2 regions of the Streptosporangium sp. LJ11 genome follow, and region 1 is predicted to be linked to the other one. Evidence: riboswitches for the same ligand, from Rfam matches in the RefSeq annotation. Region 1 holds a riboswitch; the other holds the start of a gene.
What was found. Region 1 has a riboswitch for cyclic di-AMP ahead of ACTOQ3_RS28650 (CHAP domain-containing protein). Riboswitches for the same ligand answer to the same signal wherever they lie in the genome.
Positions count from the first base shown of each region.

Region 1 (7,355 bases):
TCGGGTTGCCGTCGAACATGACCGGCTCGGTGAACAGCGTCAGGCCGCCGATGGTGGAGATGAACACGACGAAGACGATCGTCGGGCGCAGCATCGGGATGGTGATCTGCCAGAACTGCCGCCTGGGCGTGGCGCCGTCGATGGCGGCGGCCTCGTAGAGGTCCTTGGGGATGGTCTGCATGGCGGCCAGCAGGATGATCGCGTTGTAGCCGGTCCAGCGCCAGTCGATCATGGTTGAGATCGCGATCCAGGAGGACCACTTCTCGTTCTGCCAGTTGATCGCGTCGACCCCGAAGAAGCTCAGGAACCAGTTGATCATGCCGTAGTCGCGCCCGTACAGCTGGGTGAAGACCACCGCGACGGCGACGACGGAGGTGATCAGCGGCAGGAGCACGCCGAGGCGGAAGAAGAGCCGTCCCCGGATGCGCTTGTTGAGCGCGTTGGCCAGCAGGAGGGCCAGCACGAGCTGCGGGATCGTCGACATGACGAACATGCCGAGGGTGTTGAAGACCGCGTTCCAGAAGGCCTCGTCAGTGATCAGCTCGATGTAGTTCTCGAGGCCGACGAGGGTCTTGTCCCCGGCGAGCTCCCACTCGTGCAGGGAGACCCAGAGGGTGTAGCCGAGCGGGAAGATGCCGAAGATGGCGAAAAGCAGAAAATAAGGGGATACGAGGAAGTAGGGGGTCGCCCGGAGGTCGAACCGGGCCCACCCATTGCCCCGACTCGGTCCGCGGGGCCCGGCCGGGGAGCCGACGTGCAGTGTCATCGATCAGAGCCTTTCAGCGGGGGCAGGCGACCGGCCCGGCTGCGGGATCGCCGCAGCCGGGCCGATGCGGGTCGGTACGGGGATCAGCCCGCTGCCTTGACGCCGGCCTCGAGGAACTTGGTCCAGGCCTGGTCGTACTTGACCGAGCCCTGGTCCATGCCCTCGAGCACCTTCTCCACCGAGGTCTTGACCTGGGCGTGCTTCTCACCGAGGAAGACGGGCAGGAGGTCCTTGACCGAGTCGCCGAAGATCTTGCCGGTCGGCGCGTCGTTGAAGAACGGGTTCTTCAGGTCGGCGACCGCCGGGTCCTGCTGCGCGGGGAGGGAGCTCGGGAAGGCCGCGGCCTCCTGGAAGGCCATGACGTGGCCCTCCTTGCCGGTGAGGTAGTTCAGGACCTCGGCGGCCTCCTTGGGGTGCTTGCTCTGCTTGGGGATCGCCAGGTAGGAGCCGCCCCAGTTGCCCGCGCCGCCGGGCACGGCCGCGACGTCCCACTTGCCCTTGTTGCTGTCACCGGCCGCGCCGGAGACCACGCCGAGCATCCAGGCCGGGCAGCCCATGGTCGCGAAGGCGCCCTTCTTGATCGCGGCGTTCCACGGCGGGGTGAACGAGGCGAGCTTGGCGGTCAGGCCCGCCTCGCTGAAGCTCTTCACCGTGTCGAAGGAGGTCTTGATGGCCGGGTTGGTCTCGATGATGAGCTGGTTGTTCTTGTCGAAGTAGGCGACGTTGCCGTTCTTCGGCGCCTCCTGCGACAGGATCACGTTGTAGAGCGTGTTGGGGCCGTCGAGGAACTTGGGGTCGGTCTTGCCGGGGTTGGCGGCCTTGAACTTCTCGCCGATCGCCTTGAAGGCGTTCCAGTCCGGCCAGAGCTTGCCGACCTCCTCGCGGTCGGTGGGCAGGCCCGCCTTCTCGAACAGGTCCTTGCGGTAGCACATGGTCATGCCGCCGATGTCCGTGCCCAGGGCGAAGAGCTTGTTGTCGGCGTTGATGCCGTTGTCCCACTTCGCTGCGGGGAAGTCGGCCTTGCGGCTGTCCAGCCCGTACTCGGCCAGGTCGGTGAAGAACTGCGGGCGGGCCTTCATGAGACCCATCGCGCCCTCGTCCAGGGCGATGATGTCGGCGGCGCCGCTGCCCGCCTGCAGGCGCTGGAGCAGCTGCGGGAGGTAGACGTCCTCGAACCGGTCGGTCAGGTTCTGGTACTTGACCTGGATGTTCGGGTGCGCCGCGTTCCACGTCTCCACGGCCTTGTCGTAGCCGAAGTTCTCGCCGCCGCCGAAGGTGTGCACGGTGATGGTCACCGGCTCGGCCGGAGCGGCGGCGGAACCGGTGCCCGCGGCGGGCGCGGACGGCTCGCTGGAACTGCACGAAGTGATGGCCAGGGCGGTGGCCGCCATGACCGCGACGGCGGCCAGCTTGCCGTGCCGCTTGTTGTTCAACATTACGGACCCCTCTCAGGTGGTCGCCCGAATCATTGGGAGGCGACATCGCGGGCCGGTCCCCGACAAACGCGGTCCTCGCGACGAGGTCGTTCCTCAATGTGCTTTGGGAGCGCTCCCACGAAGAGTGGACGATAGGCAACCGAGACGTCAATATGCCGAAACTCAACCGTTACATCCGGTCGTTTTAGGCAGGACTATCGGCATCGAATATGCACAAACACCTCATCAGGGTGATTGGGAGCGCTCCCATCTCACGGGCATACAGTCGGGGCATTTCGTGTCCGTGCGGGGTGGGGGACGCGGAACGCTCCCGGGGGCGGGTGGACCGGGCGGCCGTTCACCGGCGGGGGGCCGGGACGCCCGCGCCGCCGGGGGAGGCGGGCGCGGGCGGCGGGCGCGGGGTCAGTCGGAGTAGACGGGGTATCCGTAGCCGACGATCTGGGAGACGGGCCGGACGCGCTGTTCGACGTCGCCGTTGCCGGTGTTGCCCTCGATCGTGGTGATCGTGCCGTCCCCGTTGTCCTTCTTCACGAAGCCGACGTGGTCGATGCCGTCGATGCTCTTGCCGCCGGCCCAGTCGAAGTAGACGACGGCGCCGGGGGTGGGGATGGTGCCCCAGTGCCCGTTGTCCTTGAACCACTTGGCGTGGGCTACGGTGTAGGCGTCCCAGCCCATCGTGGGGCGGATGCCGGCCATCTCGCCGACCCAGGAGACGAACATCGCGCACCAGGGGGCGTTGGCGTAGTCGTACACGGTGTTGCCGCCGTCGCGGGCGAGGGTCTCCTTGGCGCGAGGGCTCGACATGTACCAGGAGTGGAACTTGGTCCCGCCGCCCTCGGCGTTCTCGCGGATGCCGATCTGCTTGGAGGCGATGTCCAGGACCTTCGCCGCGGAGACCTTGGGAAGTCTCTCGGCCACGGTCTGGAGCGGGGTTTTGGCGGCCTTGGACGTCTGCGCCTTGGTGTCGACGGGCGGAGCGTTCACGACGCCGTGGCCGTCGGCCAGGGCGACGCCGGTGGTGCCGGTCGTCAGGGCGATACAGGCGCCCAGGACGGCGCATGCCGCGCGGGGGGTGGAGATGAGGCGATGCTTAGCCATACGGGGGTTCGACTCCTTGCTTCGCTTCCATTCCGCCTACCGGGTTAGCTGACGGGTTCGGGCTGGGAAGTGCCCTACGGCGCACAGGTGCGCTGATTCACCCCAGGAACGTGGTTCCCCGGTTCCGCAGACCTCGCGGATTCGGCGGCCGTGCTCACCGGCGGAAGGTCTCCGTCAGGTGGGACACGGTCGGGCAATGTGACGGCAATGCATAGACCTGGATAGATCTAGGCAATCGCCATGAATAGGACGAAGGTACGCCAGACGGACAGACGATTACAAGTAGGACATATTGCCCTGACTTGGGAATACGTCCGAATCGGATCGGTGTTGCGGGGTGCCGCCCGGCCCGGGAGCGGGGTGAGGCCGCGCCGGCCGCGTCTCCTTCCGGCGGCTGGGGGAACGCCCCGCCGAGGCCGGGATCCCCTGCCCCCACGGCGATCCCGGTTTTCCGGACCCGCCTGCGAGCCGTCGGACGGGGGGTGCTATGACGTGCGGGCGAACCCCCTGGTCCAAGGTGGCGTGTCCTTATGTTTCCGAACAGGCATTCGATAGTAAAAAGTATTCGGATGGTAGGGGTTCTCCCATGGAAGGTCAGGAGAGGGCGCGCGGGAGCCAGAGGTCCGCGACCCGCGCCTGACGAGGTTTCCGCAGCTCAGAGCGATGGGGCATGGGTGCGATCCGGCCGTCGGCGGGCCTGGCCGCCCGAAGGGTAAAGAAACGTGCGCTCGGAGGGGCCCGACGCCCGCGAAGGTAAAGATAAGAGGTAAAGGAACACGCTTTCCAGGAGGCCTCGCCGTCCGCGGAGGTAAAGGCGTGCGGGACGGGGGAGCGCGTTCCCGGGAGGTGCGGGCCGCCCGCCGGGGTCAGGTCGCCGAGCCGGACCACGCGCGAAACAGCGGAAGCAGGAAGCGGTCGACCGTCTCCTCGACGAACTCCCGGTCCAGCGGCTTTCCGGTGAAGAACAGCCGGTACCACACCAGCGCCTCGGTGACCTTCCTGAGCTCGACCGCGTCCACCGGCCCCGGGAGCTCGCCGCGCTCCCTGGCGCGGTCGAGCAGCGGGGTGGTGCCCGTGATGTCGGCACGGGGCACGTTGTCGCGCAGGGCGGCGGCCAGGTCGGGGGAGGTGAGGAGCGCGGGGAACAGGCCGAAGATCATCGCGTGCTTCCGCTCCAGGATCCGGCAGAACCCGTCCACGACCTCGATCAGATCCCCGCGCATCGTCCCGGTGTCGGGCGGCGGCGCGACCTCGATCTCAAGGTGGTTGCAGATCAGGTCCACGACCAGCGCCTCCTTGTCCTGCCAGCGACGGTAGATCGTGGCCTTGCTGGCGCTGGCCCGCCTGGCGATCTGGTCGACGGACATCCGGTCGTATCCGACCTCGGACAGCAGGTCCAGAGTCGCGTCGAGGATCGCCCGTTCCCGCGCGGGATCGAGACGCAAGGTGCCTCCGATGGTTCACGAGTGCTGCCTGATCTCCCAGAAGCGTACGCCGGTCAGCTCCTCCGACCTCTCCCAGAGCCTGGCCGCCACCACCGCGTCCAGCGCCTTCGGCGAGGGGCGCAGCACCTTCGGCCCCGGCCCGACGTACTGCCCGCCCCTCGCCTCGGGAGAGGTCGCCGCGTACAGGGACGGCAGGGCGCCCCTGGCGGGCGGCTGCAGCGCCAGGCGCATCAGGGCGCTGAGGGGGCGGGTGAGGGCACCCAGCTTCATGATGCCGGTGGCCGTCATGCCCGGGTGGGTCGCCAGGCTCAGCAGGGCGGCCCCCGAGGCGTCGGCGCGGCGCTGCAGCTCCAGGGCGAACAGCAGGTTGGCCAGCTTGGAACGGCCGTAGGCGGAGAACCTGCCGTACCGGCGCTCGAGAGCCAGGTCGTCGAAGTCGATCGCGCCGACGGAGTGGGCGTCGCTGGAGACCGTGACCACCCGGGCGGCGGGGGCGGCCAGCAGGCGTGGCATGAGCAGCCCGGTCAGCGCGAAGTGCCCCAGGTGGTTGACGCCGAACTGGGTCTCGAAACCGTCGGCGGTGGTCCGCCGGGGCATCGGACCCACCCCGGCGTTGTTGACCAGCAGGTCGAGCGGCCCGTCGACCGTCTCGGCGAACGCGCGCACCGAGCCGAGGTCGGCCAGGTCGAGTGTCCTCACCTCGGCCGCCGCCCCCGGCACCGCCGCCCTGACCGCGTCGAGCGCGGCCCGGCCCCTGTCCGCGTCGCGCGCGGTCAGGACGACCCGGGCGCCGTGCCTGGCCAGTTCGAGCGCCGTCGGCACGCCGATGCCGCCGCTCGCACCGGTGACCACCGCGACGGAGCCGGTCAGGTCGGGGATCTCGTCAGCTGTCCACATCGCTCGCTCCTCTTACGGATCGACGGATCTGTGCTGGATCACGAAGTGTACGAAACCGTTCCGTACACCACGGTAAAGGCCGGAAAGATCACACACAAGCGCGCGTGGTCGGCTGTTCACCCGCAGTTCCCGGGCGCTTAAGGCCGCCGGGTTAGGTTGTGGCAGTCGTGAACGGGTCATCGCCCGGCGTGGAGGACGGCCGAGACCACGCGCGGGAACAGGGTTCGGCCGTTGCCTGGGTGGAGTCCCCGCTGCAGATGCTCTGCGCGGTGGAGGCCCACCATGCCGGGCTGCTCGGTGCCCGCAGCCATCTCGTGCCCAGGGCGAAACTCCGCCCGCTGGCCGTGACGGGTCGCGAGCTGGGCCGTCTCGCCCTGCCCAGAGGGCTGGAGCTCACCGCGGCCAGGCCGGACATGCCCCGGCCGCGCCGGGGCGAGACCTGGGTGGTGGGCGACGCCTTCTCCGGCAAGGTCCAGTTCCGCTGGCTCACCGCCCTCCCGGGCCGGATCGTGATCGTCGACGACGGACTCGCCACCATCCGGCTCCTGGAACTGCTCACCGGCAGGATGGGAACGCCCCTGCTGAGGGCCAGGGGGAAGGCCGGAAGGCTCAGGACCGTCCTCGGCGCGGCGGCCGGGCTCAGGCTGCGCGCCGCCGCCCGCTCGGGGCGGCTGTCGATCTTCACCGCGCTGCCCGTGCCCCCCGACCTGGCGAAGGCCGTACGCGCGGGGGGAGCCGAGCTGGTCACCCACGACTTCGCCTGGCTGCGCTCCCAGCCGCTGCGCGGGCCCCGTCCCGAGGAGCGCACCGTCGTCCTTGGCACCTCCCTGGTCCGCAACGGCCTGATCCACCGCGACCGCTACTTCAGCTGGCTGGCCGGGCTCGGCTCGGCCGGTCCGGTCGCCTACTTCCCGCACCGCCGCGAGGATCCCGACGACCTCGCCCGGGTCGGGGAACAGCCGGGGATCACCGTCTACGACGGCGGGACCCCCGCCGAGATGACCCTGCGCGGGCTCGCCGCCGAGCAGCGGGTGCTGAGCCTGCCGTCCACCGCGGTCACCTCCCTGCGGGTGCTGCTCTCGGCCCGGGGCGTCGCCGTGGAGACGGTGGACGTCCCCGACGAGTGGTGGACGGCCGAGGCGGTTCCCTCGCTCCGCTCCCACCTGTCGAGGTTCGCCCATCACGACTCGGGAGTCACCGGGCCATGACCCCGCGGCCGGCGCACGGCGGGCCCGCCGCTCGCGGGACGCGCGCCGTGCCGCCTCTCCACGAACGAATCCTCTTCACCCACGAAATCGCGCGAAACCGGGGATTCCCCGTCGGAGGTTCTCTTTGAAGGTCCTGGCCGTGGCCGACTCTGACTCCTACCTGAAGTGGGCGGCCTGCCTGCTGAGGGACCTGCCCTCGGGCTGCGAGACGGAGCTTGCGGTCATCCGCACCCCCATCACCCCGTCGCCGGCGCAGATCCACGCCGCCGTCACCGGCTCGGCGGCCGACCCGCCCGTGCTGTCGGCCCGCGCGCTGCGCCGGACCGCGGAGCGTTTCAGGCCCGACGTGGTGCTCGTCGCCTGTACGGGACCCGTGGTGGACGTGCTGGTCGGCGAGGTGCTGGCCGGGCTGCGGCCCCGGCCGGTGTTCGTCTCGGGGCTGCCGGGCATCTCCGTCCCGGCCACCGAGAAGGCGTGGCTGTTCCGCAGCGGGTGCGACCTGTTC
Region 1 is NZ_JBPXMB010000021.1:59,202-66,556, reverse strand. It holds gene ACTOQ3_RS28660 (carbohydrate ABC transporter permease) at 1-766, opposite strand, end outside; gene ACTOQ3_RS28655 (ABC transporter substrate-binding protein) at 850-2,202, opposite strand; gene ACTOQ3_RS28650 (CHAP domain-containing protein) at 2,605-3,300, opposite strand; cyclic di-AMP (ydaO/yuaA leader) riboswitch at 3,319-3,457, opposite strand; gene ACTOQ3_RS28645 (TetR/AcrR family transcriptional regulator) at 4,167-4,745, opposite strand; gene ACTOQ3_RS28640 (oxidoreductase) at 4,761-5,642, opposite strand; gene ACTOQ3_RS28635 (hypothetical protein) at 5,810-6,850, shown strand; gene ACTOQ3_RS28630 (DUF6716 putative glycosyltransferase) at 6,990-7,355, shown strand, end outside.

Region 2 (7,355 bases), on a different contig from region 1:
CAGTCCCTGCTCGCCGCGGGCGGCGACGTCGAGGCCATGCAGCTTGACGAGGACTTCCTCACGGCCCTGGAATATGCGATGCCGCCCACCGGCGGCATGGGGCTCGGCATCGACCGCCTCGTCATGGCCTTCACCGGAAAGAACATCCGCGAGACCATCCTGTTCCCGCTGGTGAAGCCGACCGGCTGAACCCGGCGGCGGCGGGTGAGGACGTTCTCCCCGTACGGTGCACCGGGCCGGGCACCGCGGCCCGGTGCCACCGCCACGAGGGGCGGTGTCGCCTCCTGACGCCGGCGAGCGGCGACGGAGGATTCCCGGGCGGGGGCGGCGGGTTCCCGGCCGTGCGCGCGCCGGGGACGAGGCCGGACGGCGGCCCCGGTCACCGCTCGGGACAGGGGCGGGATCCGGCCGGGATCGCGTGGGACGTCGGGCTCGGAGAGCGCCCGAGAGCCTGGTCGGCCGCGCCGGGCGGCACCGTCACCGTCCCCTCCGCCGACCGGCGTCCCAGGCCGCCCCGCGCCGGTGGACGCGAGCCGGAGCATGAGCCGCGCGGCCGGGTCGCGGTGGAGCGGTTCCCCGATCGTCTCCGGGCCGTTTTCCGTGCGAGCGCCCCGAGGCGCCGGAGCCGAGCGCCCTCACGGAGCTTCACGGATCAGGATGTTCCCCTGCGGGGGCGGCCGAGGCCCCGGGAGAACCCGGCCGGTGGGAAACGGCCGTCGGGCCCATGGTCCCACGCAATATCGGACGCATTTCCGTATGGTGCAGAAATCCATTTCCAGTAGGTCCAATATCGCCCGGATGTTCCGTCGTCGCCACGTGGCACTTCGCGAATGCCGCAAGGCTCCGCTCTTGACCCTCATATTTCCGCGTTATCCGTGGTGTGCCGTCAAGGTGATGAGGACATGGCCGTCGGGAAGAGATCAATTTTTTCCGAGAAATGCGGACGGGCCGGATCCCCGGGGCGACGGCTTCGGGGTGCCCGGCGGGGCGGCGGTTCCGGCGAAATCTTGTTCTGCCAGGACCTCGGTCGCCGCAGCCAGGGATGCCTGCCGGCTCGTGCCTGGGCTCGATCATGACATAGCCGCAAAGGCACTGACATATCATGAGTACTTCACGTAGCGCCTGCTATGTCAATACTGGACGCACGCTATGAAGAGTGGAACTTGACGACCTTTGAACAAGGCGTTTACCGTTCCTGGCGGACGGTATTCATTTCCGGCGTCTCGCACCCGGTTTCCAGAGTGGGGGGAGTGACTCTTGATGGCATATCCAGAAGTGGATTCACGCCATGGCGACAGCCCCCTGGGCATGAGCGATATCGGTCTCAGCGACGACGACCTCGTGCTGCTGGCCGAGCTCGCCAAGGGTGTCACGGTCGATCGGGTGGGGCGTCGCCTCGACATCAGCGGCCGGACGGTCAGGCGCAGGCTCAGGGGCATCTGCGACCGCATCGGCGTCGCCACGGCGATCGAGGCCGTGGCCTGGGCGGCCCGCCGCCGCCTGATCTGACGCACCGCCGCGTGTCCGGCAGGTCGGGCCGGACACGCGTGCGGCCCGGAACCGGCTCGGCCTGTGCGCGGCCCCGGACCCGGTTCGGCCGTGCGCGGCCCCGGTCGTCGACGCCCGTTCAGGCGGCGATGCGGACGCCTCCGACGAAGGGCCGGTTGTCGATCGTGGTGATGTGGACGACGTCACCCGTCTGGGGGGCGTGGACCATCAGGCCCGCGCCGATGTAGATCCCGACGTGGTGCAGGTCGCTGTAGAAGAAGACCAGGTCGCCGGGGCGCAGCTCTTTCCTGGAGACGTGGGTGCCCGCGGTCCACTGGTCGCCGGTGTAGTGCGGCAGGCTGATGCCGACCTTCTGGTAGGCCCACATGACCAGGCCGGAGCAGTCGAAGGAGTTGGGTCCCTCGGCGCCCCAGACGTACGGCTTCAGCTGCTGGGTGAGCGCCCAGCGAGTGGCCTCCGCGGCCTTGCCGCTGCCGACGATGGGCACGTTCGTCTTCACCCGGGCGCCCCTGTTGCTGACGGCCCTGGTGCGCACCTCGCTGAACAGGTCGCTCTCGACCCGGTCGACCAACCGTTCGATCTTGGTCCGGTTGCCGTCGATCTCCGCCAGAAGTTTCTTGACCTCCGCCGTCCTGGCCTTGGCGCTGGCCTGGGCCCGCTCGGCGGCCTCGATCGCCCGGCTCACCTGGGCGACCTCCTCGCTCTGCTGCTGCTGGAGCGCGTAGTTGGTGGTGGCCTGGTCGAGGAAGGTGTCGGGGTCGGTGGCCTGCGTGAAGGCGAGCCCGGAGTTCAGGCCGCCCGACATGTAGGTGCTCTGTGCCAGCAGGGTGGCCTTGGTGCGACGGGCCGCCAGCTCGGACTCGCTCGACGCGAGGGTCTTCCTGGCGCTCTCGGCGGCCCGCTGGGCCTGCTTGAGCTTGACCCGCTCGCCGTTGTAGCGCTCCGCGAGGACGCCGATCTCCTGGTGCAGCTTCTCGGCCTGCTTGGCCAGCTGCTGGAGGCTGGGCTCGGGGTCCGCGGTGGCCGCCACCAGCGGGGTGCCGAGGGTCAGGGTGGCGAATGCCAGGCCGACGACCGCCATGCGACGGCGCAGCCCTCGCGGCGCGCGTTCTCCGCAGCGGGTCTCGTGGCCCGTGTGCTTTCCTCCGCGGTCGCGCGTGCGCTTCACCAACGGGCTCCTCTCTCGGCCGCCTACCGGGTTAGCTGACGGGTTCGGGCCGGAGGCAGCCCTACCGGGTGCGCCGGTGGCACTCGGATTCACCCCGGAGGACGTGGTGGGTCCCCGGTTCCCCTGTGAGGGATTCGGCGGGTCAGGCTTTTTACGTCTCTGACATCGAGCACGGAGATTAGTGCACCTGTGGTTCCTGCTCAACCAGAACTGCGAATTCAGTAGAGGTTTCGCAACTGAGGTGTCACGAAAAGATCACACCTCGAAATGATCAACATGGCCATTACGCTGCCTTTGCCTCCCGTGCGGCGGGTGTGGCGGAGGTCTTCCCAGGTCCGGGACCGTGCCAAAGGTGAGCTGTGGCACACGAGAGGTGCCGAACACCGAGAGTGGTAAAGCGATCGCCAAGGGTCATGTGCGGCCTGCGAGCTGAGAGTTAAGGATGAGCCGTAATTGAAGACACGTGAGGACGTACGCTGAACGGTCATGGAGCAGCTTGCTGAGCATTCTCCCGTGCCGGCCGTTCGCGCCTCCGGCGACGGGGAGCGGCGCGCCGAATCCGCGGGGGCGGAGCGGGGTTCGCCCGGGCCGGGGACGGGCCCCGAGGTACCCGAGGTCCCCGAGGTCGCGGTCCGCCGCGCCCGCACCCCGGACGTGCGGGCCATCAGGCGGCTCGTCGACACCTACGGCGGTGTCGGCCCGCGCCTGCTGGAGAAGGCCACCGTCACCCTGTACGAGGACGTCCAGGAGTTCTGGGTCGCCACCGACGGGGAGGGGGAGGTGATCGGCTGCGGGGCCCTCCACGTCCTCTGGGAGGATCTGGCCGAGATCCGCACCGTCGCCGTCGATCCGACCCGCAGGGGGATGGGAATCGGCCACCGGATCGTCTCCGCGCTCATTCGCACGGCCGCCGAGCTGGGCCTGCGCAGGGTCTTCTGCCTGACCTTCGAGGTCGACTTCTTCGCCCGGCACGGATTCCGGGAAATCCAGGGCACGCCCGTCGCCCCGGAGGTCTACGCCGAACTTCTCGCCTCCTATGACGAGGGTGTGGCGGAGTTCCTCGATCTGGAACACGTCAAGCCCAACACCTTGGGAAACACCCGGATGCTGTTGCACCTGACACGTGAGCCCGACTCTGGTGACTTTGGAGCTGACTGATCGGAAAGGTGACTGTTGATACCTATGTCGATACCTTGTGCAGCAGCATGCATGTGCGTCTGACATTTGCCACATGCGCAGTCTAAGTGAGGTGACGCGGTGAGCACCGGACAGCCGCCGTATCCACAGGATGATCCCGACCGCGATCGCACACCGTCGGGACAGCCGGATTACGGACAGCACAACGCGGGGCGGGTTCCTGGCGAACTCGACCCCGACGTGACAGTCGTGGGGTATCGGTCGGAGGCCTCACAGCCGAACACCGGCCCAGGGCAGAGCCAGCCCGGATACGGCCAGCAGGGCTACGGGCAGCAGGGGTACGGCCAGCAGCAGGGCTACGGCCAGCAGCCCGACTACGGGCAGCAGGGCTACGGCCAGCAGCAGGGGTACGGCCAGCAGGGCGGGACCGGTGCGTACGGGCAGCAGCCCGCGTACGGGCAGCAGCAGCCCCAGCCCGGTTACGGCCAGCAGCCCGACTACGGGCAGCAGCAGTACGGCCAGCAGGGCGGGACCGGCGCGTACGGGCAGCAGCCCGACTACGGGCAGCAGCAGCCCCAGCCCGGTTACGGCCAGCAGCCCGACTACGGGCAGCAGCAGTACGGCCAGCAGGGCGGGACCGGCGCGTACGGGCAGCAGCCCGACTACGGGCAGCAGCAGCCCCAGCCCGGTTACGGCCAGCAGCCCGACTACGGGCAGCAGCAGTACGGCCAGCAGGGCGGGACCGGCGCGTACGGGCAGCAGCCCGACTACGGCCAGCAGGGCTACGGCCACCAGCAGCCCGCGTACGGGCAGCAGGGCTACGGTCAGCCGTACGGCGGTCCTCCCGGGGCCCCCGCCCCGCTCGCCGAGTGGTGGCAGCGCCTGGTGGCGAGGATCGTCGACGGGGTCATCCTGGCGATCCCGACGTTCATCATCAGCGCGGTGCTGACCGGCCTGCTCGTGACGTTCCCCAGTTTCAACAGCGAGACGGGCGAGGTCACGGAGGCGAGCGGCCTGTTCCTCTCGACCCTCCTCATCTCGCTGGTCACCGCGGGGATCTACTTCGCCTACGAGTTCTTCATGATCAGCAGGGGTGGGCAGACCGTCGGCAAGATGGTCATGGGCATCAAGGTGGTGCCGGTCGGCAGCGCACTGCCGCCCGGCGGGCTCAGCTCCGACGTCGCGCTGAAGCGCGCCGGCGTGCTCTACGGTCCGCAGTTCCTGAGCTGGGTGCCGCTCCTGAACTACGTCATCTACATCTTCAGTCTTGTGAACGTGTTGTGGCTGCTGTGGGACAAGCCCCTGCGGCAGGCACTGCACGACAAGGTTGCAGGGACGGTCGTCGTCAAGATCAAGTAGTTCTCCGAATAACGGGGCCGGCGGTTGAACCGCCGGCCCCGTTTTCACGTACAGGCGAGAAAACGAGGGGTCTTAGGGACCCTGTATGGGTCTCGGGGTCCGGGTCACGGAAGAGCAAAACCATTTGCCGCGCCCTGAGCAACGCGGGGGAACTTATGACCGAGTCTCGCCCCGCTCGTCGGAATATTCGCGTACGGTGCCCACAACGGGCTCACCGGCGCCCGCGGGTCTCCTATGAGGCGTCAATGCCGGATCCGCCGCCGTCGGGGGTTCGCGCACTACTCACCGAATGGTCGGCCCGTCGTGCCTCCGGCATCCTCGGCGATCCCGCGCCGGATTCTCTTCTTCGCCTTCCGCGGCGCGTTCGGGACGGCCGGTGAAGGCCTTCTTACGGATCCGGATCAGGGACGCGTGGTGTTGGCGGGGTTGTCCGAGGGGCCCATCGTGTTTGGTGGTTATACGGTCTACGACTATGTACTCCGTGCCGGAGCGGGTCGTACTCTTGGCGAGAAAGTGTTGAAGATCCGTCTTGTTCCATACGCTTGCGTCACATCGGCTCACACCGGGGTGATGAAGCGAGCGGCTCTCCGTCCGGGCGTTCCGCCGACGGCGGGCATTCCCGTGATGAACCCGCTCGCGGCGATCTCCGGCTCCATGACAAGGTGCCGTTCGTCCCGGCGGGCCGGCCCTCTCAGCAGGGGTTTCGGCGCGAGGAGGTCGACGGTGCGACGGCCGGGAACCCTGCGGGCATTGGTATTACGGAGACGGTGATGATCACCCGATCGCTCTGTCGATTTTTCCTCACGGCTTTACGACCGCAACCGGTAAGGCGGCTGGAGAGAAGCATTAGGCTGGAGAGAGACGGACATGGTCGCCCCTGCTGACACGTGTCGCCGGCCGGTGGCGCTATGGTCATCTGTGGGCGGTTCCAGACCGATCGGGCGTGCCTGCACGGCCCGGGAGTCGTCGCCACATTTCCATGGTCCCCAGAAAGCCACCACGGTGCGGAGCGAGGACGAATGTACGACGTATTGTCCGCGTTGATACCCCCGGCGATCGTCGGCGGGGCCTTCATCTTCGGAGTCGTCAAGCTACTTCGGAGTGAAGCCGCCGGCCGGCGTCCGGCAAAACGACCCGGCCCGGAGTCGCAGAAGAGCTGATCCACGGGAGGCTCGACTGCGAGTCCCGGTGGCCTGTGAGAATCGCCGGGCTCCTGGAATTGCCGCTCTTCGATCGCGGGTATATGTTTAGCTTGCGAATGAAACAATACCCGCGAAAGGATTGTGTAGATGGCCAAGCAGATCCAGGAGATTCTCATCGACGACCTCGATGGGGGCGAGGCCAATGAGACTGTCGCCTTCGCGATTGACGGCACCAGCTATGAGATTGACCTGAGTGACGTTAACGCGAAGAAGCTCCGTGACTCCCTGTCGCCTTTCGTGCAGAGCGCCCGCCGGTCCGGCGCCCTGGCTCCCCGTCGCCGCCGTGCAGGCGGAGCGCGGGCGCTCACGCGAGAGAAGAGCGCCGACATCCGGGCGTGGGCGAAGTCTCACGGCCTCAATGTCAGCGAGCGCGGTCGAATCGCCTCCAAGATCGTCGAGCAGTACGAAGCGGCTCACTAGATCGGTTCAGCGGATCGAGTGAATCATGCGGTTATGGCGGTCACGGTGGGGTCCGGTGGCGGCCATGACCGCATGATGCGTTTCGCCGACAGACAAACGTCGTTCGCTTGCGGCGTAGCGGGAACATCCCACCCCTCGTAAGTAGTTGGATGGAGGGTGAACGCCCTGCTCTCGGGGAACGTCTTCTGCATAGAGCGGTCGCCGGGTCGGGGCTACCATGCGGGATGACAGGGCTCGGATATCCCGGACCTGCCTGACCGCTCTGTGAGGAGCGACGAGATGTTCGAGAGGTTCACCGACCGCGCACGGCGGGTTGTCGTCCTGGCCCAAGAAGAGGCCCGGATGCTCAACCACAACTACATCGGTACGGAGCACATTCTTCTTGGCTTGATCCATGAAGGTGAAGGCGTTGCCGCCAAGGCTCTGGAGAGCCTCGGCATCAGTCTTGAAGGTGTGCGTCAGCAGGTCGAGGAGATCATCGGCCAGGGTCAGTCTGCGCCGTCGGGGCACATTCCGTTCACCCCGCGTGCCAAGAAGGTCCTTGAGCTGTCGCTCCGCGA
Region 2 is NZ_JBPXMB010000022.1:78,721-86,075, reverse strand. It holds gene lysX (bifunctional lysylphosphatidylglycerol synthetase/lysine--tRNA ligase LysX) at 1-189, shown strand, start outside; gene ACTOQ3_RS29670 (LuxR C-terminal-related transcriptional regulator) at 1,309-1,509, shown strand; gene ACTOQ3_RS29665 (NlpC/P60 family protein) at 1,628-2,677, opposite strand; cyclic di-AMP (ydaO/yuaA leader) riboswitch at 2,683-2,827, opposite strand; gene ACTOQ3_RS29660 (amino-acid N-acetyltransferase) at 3,191-3,835, shown strand; gene ACTOQ3_RS29655 (RDD family protein) at 4,064-5,173, shown strand; gene ACTOQ3_RS29650 (histone-like nucleoid-structuring protein Lsr2) at 6,463-6,795, shown strand; gene ACTOQ3_RS29645 (ATP-dependent Clp protease ATP-binding subunit) at 7,075-7,355, shown strand, end outside.
Region 2: it holds a riboswitch for cyclic di-AMP, as region 1 does, so the genes downstream of both, ACTOQ3_RS29665 (NlpC/P60 family protein) here and ACTOQ3_RS28650 (CHAP domain-containing protein) in region 1, are expected to answer to the same signal.